2 regions of the Thioalkalivibrio sp. AKL8 genome follow, and region 2 is predicted to be linked to the other one. Evidence: riboswitches for the same ligand, from Rfam matches in the RefSeq annotation. Region 2 holds a riboswitch; the other holds the start of a gene.
What was found. A riboswitch is a leader RNA that binds a small molecule or an ion and turns the genes downstream of it on or off. The one in region 2 is predicted to bind cobalamin.
Positions count from the first base shown of each region.

Region 1: it holds a riboswitch for cobalamin, as region 2 does, so the genes downstream of both, bluB (5,6-dimethylbenzimidazole synthase) here and G335_RS0107315 (porin) in region 2, are expected to answer to the same signal.

Region 1 covers NZ_AQYF01000009.1:278,698-282,890, forward strand. Annotated here, with positions in the region: gene G335_RS0110670 (iron ABC transporter permease) at 1-927, opposite strand, end outside; gene G335_RS0110675 (cobalamin-binding protein) at 1,067-1,903, opposite strand; cobalamin riboswitch at 2,124-2,389, shown strand; gene bluB (5,6-dimethylbenzimidazole synthase) at 2,482-3,255, shown strand; gene cbiB (adenosylcobinamide-phosphate synthase CbiB) at 3,252-4,154, shown strand; gene cobD (threonine-phosphate decarboxylase CobD) at 4,165-4,193, shown strand, end outside.
Region 2 covers NZ_AQYF01000008.1:2,028-6,220, reverse strand. Annotated here, with positions in the region: gene G335_RS0107320 (cytochrome c) at 86-649, opposite strand; gene G335_RS0107315 (porin) at 684-1,799, opposite strand; cobalamin riboswitch at 1,980-2,215, opposite strand; gene G335_RS0107305 (cytochrome-c peroxidase) at 2,427-3,407, shown strand; gene G335_RS0107300 (DUF4399 domain-containing protein) at 3,472-3,921, opposite strand; gene gltX (glutamate--tRNA ligase) at 4,065-4,193, shown strand, end outside.

The DNA of each region.
Region 1 (4,193 bases), on a different contig from region 2:
CATCGCGGTGATGACGCCCACCGGCAATTGCTCCGGGGCGATGATCGTGCGGGCCAGGGTGTCGGCCAGGGTGAGCAGGATGCCCCCGCCCAGGGCCGAGGCCGGCAGGATCACGCGCTGGTCGTTGCCAAAGATCAGACGCAGCATGTGCGGCACGATCAACCCGACAAAGCCGACCGCGCCGACCTGGGTGACCGCGGTCGCGGTGATCAGGGCCGCCACCACATAGATCGTCCATTCCACCGGGCGTACGGCCACTCCGAGGGCCGCGGCCTGCATCGGGCCGCGCGCGAGCACGTTCAGGGTGCGGCCAAATGGCAGGGCGAGCAGCGCCACGACCACGAGTACGCCCCAGGCCGGGTAGGGGTTGCGGGCATGGGAGACGTCGCCCATCAGCCAGTACAGCATGCCCGGGAGCTCCGCAGTGGGGCTGACCGCGAGGATGAAACTGATCATCGCGCCCCAGCCGGCGGCCACCACGACACCGGTCAGCAGCAGGCGGGTCGGGGTCCAGCTGCCCGTGCCGTGGGCCAGGCCGAACACCAGAATGGTGGACAGCAGGGCGCCCACGAAGGCCGCGGCCGAGACCGAGAACATGGACAGTCCCGCGAGCATCGCCAGCAAGGCGCCCACCGAGGCACCGCCGGAGAGCCCCAGCACGTAGGGATCGGCCAGTGGATTGCGCAGCAGGACCTGCATCAGCGCTCCGGCCAGGCCTAGCAACCCGCCGGCGGCGAACGCGGCCAGCGCGCGTGGCAGGCGCAGATCCAGTACCAGGGTGCTGTGCAGTCGCGAGGCCTCGCCGAAGAAGACACTCAGCAGGTCAGGGAACGGAATCTGCACGCTGCCGTAGGCCAGTGCCACCAGAACGGAGAGCACAGACGCGGGCAACAGCGCGCCCAGGGCCAGGAGGAACGAACGGGTCAAGCGGTAGCCCTCCGCTCCAGGCGGGCGAAGCGGTAGGTTGCCGGAACGGCGGGAGCGCTGCCTTCAGCGCACGTACAACGCTCCTTCATTGGTGTCCCGCGATATCCTTTCCGAGAGACTGCGAGGCGGACCGTCATGGTCATGGGGCGGGACGGCGTGCGCGGGCGCGTTCGAGCTCTTCGCACATCAGGGCCGTGCCTTCCGCGATGCGTCCGGTATGGCGTTGCAGGAGCGAAGGGGGAATGAAGAACAGATTGTCGCGCTGGACCGCGGTCATGTCCTCCCATTGGCCCCAGGCGACCACCCAGTCGGGGCGGTCCTCGCCCATGCCGCCGCCGATGATGACCTCGGGGTCGGCATCCAGTACGGCTTCGCGGCCAATGCGTGGCACCAGGCGGTCGAGATCGCCGAACACGTTCACGCCGCCACAGACGGCGATGGCCTCGGCGATCAGGTGGTCGTCATTGACCGTCATCAACGGTTGCTCCCACACCTGATAAAACACGCGAATCGGGTCCCGGTCGCCGTACGTGGCGCGGAGCGCGTCCATTCGGCCCAGGAAGTCCTCTGCCGCGGCCTCGCCCTGGTCATGCGTGCCGGCGAGCGTGGCCATCCGCCGCATGCTCGAGGCCACACCCTCGAAGCTGCGTGGTTCCGATACGTACACTGGCAGTCCCAGTTCGCGCAGGCGTTCGACCTGGGAGGCGGAGTTGCCGCTCTTCCACGCGATCACTAGATCGGGGTCCCTTTCCAGTACCCGTTCCAGGTCAATCCGGCTGTAACCGCCAATCCGCGGGATGCCCTCCGCCTCGGGCGGATAATCGCTGTACTGCGTTGCGCCCACGATGCGGTCCCCCGCACCCACGGCAAACAGCACCTCGGTGATGTGCGGCGCCAGGCTGACGATGCGCTCGGCAGGCTGCTCCAGATGGACCTCGCGGTCATCGTCGTCGGTGACCGTGATTGAGTCCGCCATTGCGATCAGCGGGGTTGAGAGCACGCCCAGGAGGCAAGCGAGCAGTGGAGTTCGGAAAGTCAAGAATTGCATGATTTTACAGTCGCATTGGATTGGTTGTTCAAGCGCCTTCGAGCCGGCTGGGGAGCCGCCACCTGCCGCTGGACTAGCGGGGCATCATAGCAGCAAGCTTGGGGCCCCTCGGAGCGTCAATTGGTCGGCAGTGGGCTTGCCGCGTATGATTGGCGGCTTGCTACCAGGTGCCCGGGCGACTGATCGCGCGGGTTAAACGGGAAGTCGGTGCAGGCGCGAGATCCTCCGCAGCCCCATTCCGACGCTGCCCCCGCAACGGTAAGCGAGTGGGTTCGAGGGGTGCTTCCGCAGGCCGCTCGGACCTCGACAAGTCGAAAGCCACTGGGCCGAACGTGGCCCGGGAAGGCGACTTGCCGCCCCGGGTTGCCCGGGGCCTCGCGAGCCCGGAGACCGGCCTGGACGATGTTTCTGCGACCGCGCGGTGGGCGAGGGTCGGTAGGTGCGGGCCCCTGTGGCCACACCCCGATCCCTCTGCATCCGCGTCGTGTCCCCCTGACGGTAAGCCGATGCAGTCCGAGTTGCCCGCCAATGAGAACCCTTCCTGCCCGGGCGCTGATGCCGGGGGTTCGGGATTTTCCCAAGATGATCTTGCGGCCGTCTATCGCGTGATCGCGGAACGCCGGGATATGCGCCATTTTCGGCCGGACCCGGTCGATCCAGCGGTGTTGCGGCGGCTGCTGGAGGCGGCGCATCGCGCGCCGAGCGTCGGCTACATGCAGCCCTGGCGCTTCCTGCGCATTACCGACCCGGCGGTGCGCGAGGCGCTCCACGCCCACGCGGCGGATGAACAGGCGCGCACCGCCGAGGCCTGTGGCGAGCGCGCGGCCGACGTGCATCGCTTGAAGCTGGAGGGCATCCGCGAGGCGGGCGAGTTGCTGGTCGTGGCCCTGACCGATGGCCGCGAGCGCTACGTGCTGGGCCGGCGGACGCTCCCCGAGATGGACCTCTGTTCTGCCGCGTGTGCGATCCAGAACCTGTGGCTGGCCGCCCGCGCCGAGGGCCTGGGCATGGGCTGGGTTTCCCTGTTCGATCCGGACTGGCTGGCCAATCGGCTGGACATGCCCGAAGGCGGGTACCCGATCGCGGTGCTGTGCCTGGGGCATGTGGAGCGCTTCTATGACCGGCCAATGCTGGAGACCGCGGGCTGGGACAGCCGGCGCCCACTGGAAGACTTGGTGTTCCAGGATCGCTGGGGTGCGCCGTGCGAGCTGGCCTTGCCCACGGTTGTGCGGGAATCCGCCGCGCGTCCGGATGGGCCATCCGGGGGTGGCGACACATGAGTACCTTTCTGATCTTGATCGGCGCCCTGATCCTGGACCGACTGTTTGGTGACCCACGGCGGTTCCATCCGCTGGCCGGATTCGGCCGGCTGGCCGCCTGGGCCGAATCCCGCTGGCATGCGCCGAGTCGTGCACGCGGAGCGCTCCTCCTCGCGGCACTGGTCCTGCCCTGGGTGGCGCTGGCCGCACTGGGCGCGTCGCTGGCCTGGGGCTGGGTTCTGACGCTGGCGATCCTCACGCTGGCGATTGGCTGGCGCAGTCTGGACGAGCATGCGGAGGTGGTGGCCGAGGCCCTGGAAAAGGATGACCTGTCTGGGGCGCGCACCGGTGTCGGCATGCTGGTCAGTCGCGACACGGCGGCCCTGGACGCGCGCGGGGTGAGTGGCGCGACCATCGAGTCGGTGCTGGAGAACGGCAACGACGCGCTGTTCGCCACGATCTTCTGGTTCCTGGTGGCTGGCGCACCGGGCGTGGTGGCTTATCGCCTGGTGAACACGCTGGACGCGATGTGGGGCTATCGCAATGACCGGTTTCGCTCGTTTGGCTGGGCCGCCGCGCGCCTGGACGATGCGATGAACCTGATCCCGGCCCGTCTCACGGCGCTGGGCTATGCCCTGGCCGGTCGTGGCCGGGACGCGCTGCAGTGCTGGCGCGAGCAGGCCGCCGGCTGGAAGAGCCCGAATGCGGGGCCGGTGATGGCCGCGGGGGCGGGTGCGCTGGGCGTGGTCCTGGGGGGGGCGGCGCCCTATGGCGGGCAGCGCGAGTGGCGACCCCGTCTGGGGATGGGCCGCATGCCCGACGCGGCAGGCATTCGCCAGGCGGTTGCGCTGCTGGATCGTGCGCTGGCCATCTGGATGGCCTTCATTGTGGCCGGAGTGATTGTCGTTGTCCTGTTCTGAGGCCCAATCGATGCAGAAGCCGGAGCCGCAGGTACTGAT
Region 2 (4,193 bases):
GCCGGAAGATGGCGGCCCCGGCTGGCGGCAACGGGGCGTGCTCTGCCCCGGAAAAGGGGCTCGGGACGCCCCGTTTCCGCGTGGTTCAGCGGCGGCGGTAATTGTCGTGGCAGGCGAGGCAGTGGTGGCGCACGCTGTTCAGGGCCTTGGTGGCGCGCAGCTGGAAGGCCTCGTCCGCCAGGTCGTCGGCCGTCTCCACCTTCCGCTGCAGCCGTTCGGCGGCCTGGCGGTAGGACGCCTTGTACTCGGCGAAGTCTGGGTCCGCCCAGGCCGCGGGCAGGGCTCCTGGATCGCCGTCCCGCGCTGGTGTCTCGCGGTCGAACCAGGTTTCGATGTCGGCGGCCCGCCGTGCCAGCTCGTCGGCCAGATCGGGCAGACGCTCGGCGAACGGCGCGTCATAGCGCAGGATCTGCTCGATGCTGCGGTAGGTGGCCGAGGTGCCCCGCATGCTCTGCTGGCGGAAGCGCTGGAAGGCCTCGGTGGCGTCCACGCTGGCCGGGTCGTCCAGGGTTTCTTCGTAGCCTTCGCCCCAGGGGCCCGGCATCGGGACGGTGATCTCTTCGGCGCCCGTGGTCCCCGCCGATGCGAGCAGCAGGGCCAGCGGGAGGCCGGTCGTCAGCGACCGCCGGATGGATTTCGTTCGATTCATGGGGGCTCTCCCTGTTCGCGTCAGCCGTGGCGTGTCAGAAGCGGAACTGGTGCTGCAGGTGCAGTTCCCAGTCCGAGCGGTCGGCGTCGCGGTCCAGCCACATGAGCTGGGTCTTTTGCCGCTGGCCCCGGTGGTACCGGTTGAGCCCGGCGCCCCATTCGCGCTGCCAGCGCGCGTCGCCTTCCAGGTCGTCGCCGGCGTCGTGGCGCAGCACCGCGTGGCGCGCGGCCACTTCCAGCCCGTCCACCGGCAGCGACTGCGCGAGTTCGAGCTCGGCACCGAGGTCGTGATAGGACGACGCATGGTTCGGGGAGACGTCGCGGCGGAACGCGGCCAGCGAGAGCGAGGTGTGGCCGAACTTGATCACCGCGTCGGCGGTGGCGGTGACCCAGTCGGACCGCTGGCGGTCCACCGTATCTTCCAGTCCGCGGCTCCAGTCGCGCAGGTGGTTGCGGTCCGCTGCCTGAAGGCCGGCGCCCAGCGCCACGGTGCGCTCCACGGCGCGGCCGAGGGTAGTGTTGTCGCGCGGGATCTCGCCGACCGGTGCCCAGGCCCCGCGGGCACTGAACAGGTGGCCGGAGGTGGCGGGGCGGTCGTCACGCTGGTCCAGACGGCCACGGCCGTCGAACACCCCGGCGGCCCAGGCCCAGGCTTCGCCGTCACCGCCCAGTAGGGTCACGCCGGTATCGCGCCCGGCGGGGACCTCGAACTGGTTGCCCGGCACGCTGAGTTCGGTAAACAGGCGGTTGGGTCCGCCGATGTCGCGCGGCAGTCCGAAGGGTACGGTGAACTGGCCGAGGCGCAGGCCCAGATTGTCGCGGAACGCGTACTGCATCCAGATGTCGCGCATCGAGAGTTCGCCGCTGCTGAAATCCGGCTGCAGGCGAAAGCGAAGATCCGGGTGGAACAGAGTTCCCTGGGTGTCCAGCCAAGCGCGGCGGAAGTCGAACTCGCTAGTGGAACCGTCCGGGGCACGGGCGTAGCTGTAGCGGCCCTGGATCAGCGGATCCAGTGTCACCTGCAGGCCGTCTTCCGCGTCGCCGAACTCGAAGTTGGCCTGAGCCGGAGCGATGCTCGCGGCCGTCATCAGATACAGGGTGGCCAGGACCGGGATGGCATGTCGCACCGGTCGGAGATGGGTATCGTTCATTGTTGTGGTGCTCCCCTAAGGAAACACATGACCCATGTGCCCGTTCGCGCACATGGGTCATGTGTTTCCCTGGCGCGCGACCCCGCACGCCGTGGATGAAACGACGCCACAGGATGGGCTGGGAGCAGGGGAGGGCCGATCGATGAGCACGCCGGTCCTGGCCCGCCCGGCCGCCCACCGCGGCGTCGGTGTCCTCCAGGCCGGTCTCCGGACTCGCAGAGTGGATGCGCGCTGCATCCAGATGCGGATCGCCTTCCCGCGGGCATCCTGGGGATGCGCCGCAGTGGCATTGGATCCGCCCAACTCCGCCTACCGTTGCGGGGGCAGTGCCGGGCTTGCGAACGAGAGTTCGCGCACCGGCTTCCCGATTATCCCCGGCCAAAACAGGCCGGGGCACCTGAAGTCAAGGCGGACCCTACGGTGCCTCCGTTTGAGGGTCAAGGGCGCGTTGAGGCGGGATGGCGGGGGTATCCTTTGATCTGGATCAACGGAACGCTCGTTTTTGATCGCGTCCGGTTTTCCGCGTCGATAGGGTGGGTTTCATGGGATCTGGACCGAGTCTATATCGGTCCGCCCTGATGTTCCCCTTCAAGGAGACCTGCCATGAAGACACTTTCCGGATTCCGCATGACGGCGATCGCGGCCTGTGCGGCGATCGCGTTCGGGGCCTCGGCGCCTGCGCTGGCCGATACGGACTATTCGCAGTACCGCGACGTATTCGAGCCGCTGCCGGCGCTGCCGCCGATTCCGGCGGACAACTCGATGACGAAAGAGAAGATCGAGCTGGGCAAGATGCTGTTCTTCGAACCGCGCATCTCGAGCTCCGGCGTGATCTCCTGCGCTACTTGCCACAACCCGGCACTGGGCTGGGCGGATCGTATCCCGCGCGCGGTGGGCCACGATGGCCAGGTCGGCGAGCGCAACACCCCGACCGTGCTGAACTCCGGCTTCTTCACGGCGCAGTTCTGGGATGGCCGCGAGGATGACCTGGAAGGCCAGGCGCTGGGCCCGATCCAGGATGCGATCGAGATGGCGATGCCGCTGGAGGACGCGATTGAGCGTCTGGAAGAGTTCAACGAGTACCAGGAGAAGTTCCAGGCCGCGTATCCGGACTATGACGGCGACAACGTGATCAATGCCGATCACGTGGCCCACGCGCTCGCGACCTTCCAGCGCACGCTGAATACCCCGAACTCGCCGCTGGATCGCTGGCTGGTCGGGGACGAAGGGGCGATGAGCGAGCAGCAGATGCGCGGGATGAAGCTGTTTGCCGACAATGGCTGCGTGGCCTGCCACGCGGGCCCGGCACTGACCGACAGCAATTTCCATCGCATCCAGGTGCCGGGCTCGGAAGACGAGGGCCGGTATCTGGTGACCGGCGAGGAGAGTGATCGCTTCGCCTTCAAGACCCCGACGCTGCGCAACGTGGCGTTGACCTACCCCTACATGAACAACGGCGAGACCGCTACGCTGGACGAGGCGATCCGCATCATGGGGCAGGAGATGCTGGGCATGGAGTTCAGCGACGATGAAGTCGCGGATCTGGAGGCCTTCATGCACGCGCTGACCGGTGACATGCCGCAGTTCGAGATCCCGGCACTGCCGTAACCGACCGGTCGCCGCTGGCGATGACGAGCCCCCTCCGGTTTTGGAGGGGGCTTTTTTGTGCCGCCTATTCGACGGTGATGGTGATCTTGTCGGAGGTCACTGGCGGGTCGAAGCTGAGGTGGCGATAGTCCATGAAGAGCAATTGCAGGGTGTGAGTGCCCGGCTCCAGTTCGATCTCGCCTTCGGTCTGACCGCCTCCGAAGTGCCGCTTGTGGTCGGAGAAGGGAAGCGAGGTATCCAGGTCGACCTCGTCCAGCGGCTGGTTGACCAGCAGGTGATGATGCCCGGTGTTGTCGGCCTCGACACCGGCCGGCGCCACGCCCATGCCGCGCAGGCCCATCTGAATGGGCACGGGGCTCTCGACGGTGTCGCCGTCCTGCGGGCTGATGAAGTACACCTCGGCCCCTTCGGGCGCCGGAACGCGGTCCATGCTGGCGGCATTGCTTGCAGCCAGGGCGAATGCCCCAGTGACCAGGGCGATGGTCGCGAGGCGGGTGAGCGAAACGGATTTCATCACGACTCCTTCGGGCAATAGGGGCCCGTGTGCTTGCCTGTCTCGAGTATAGCCGGCGGAAACCGGGCTACCAGGTTATCGCCATGTAGCGTTCTGCTACCCTAGGCGCCTTTGCTCACTACCCGTAATCGAGTGTCCCGCGCATGAGTTTCCGTACCCGTTTTGCCCCCAGTCCCACCGGCTATCTGCACATTGGTGGTGCCCGAACCGCATTGTTCTCCTGGTTGTACACCCGCCATCACGGGGGCGACTTCGTGCTCCGTATCGAGGAC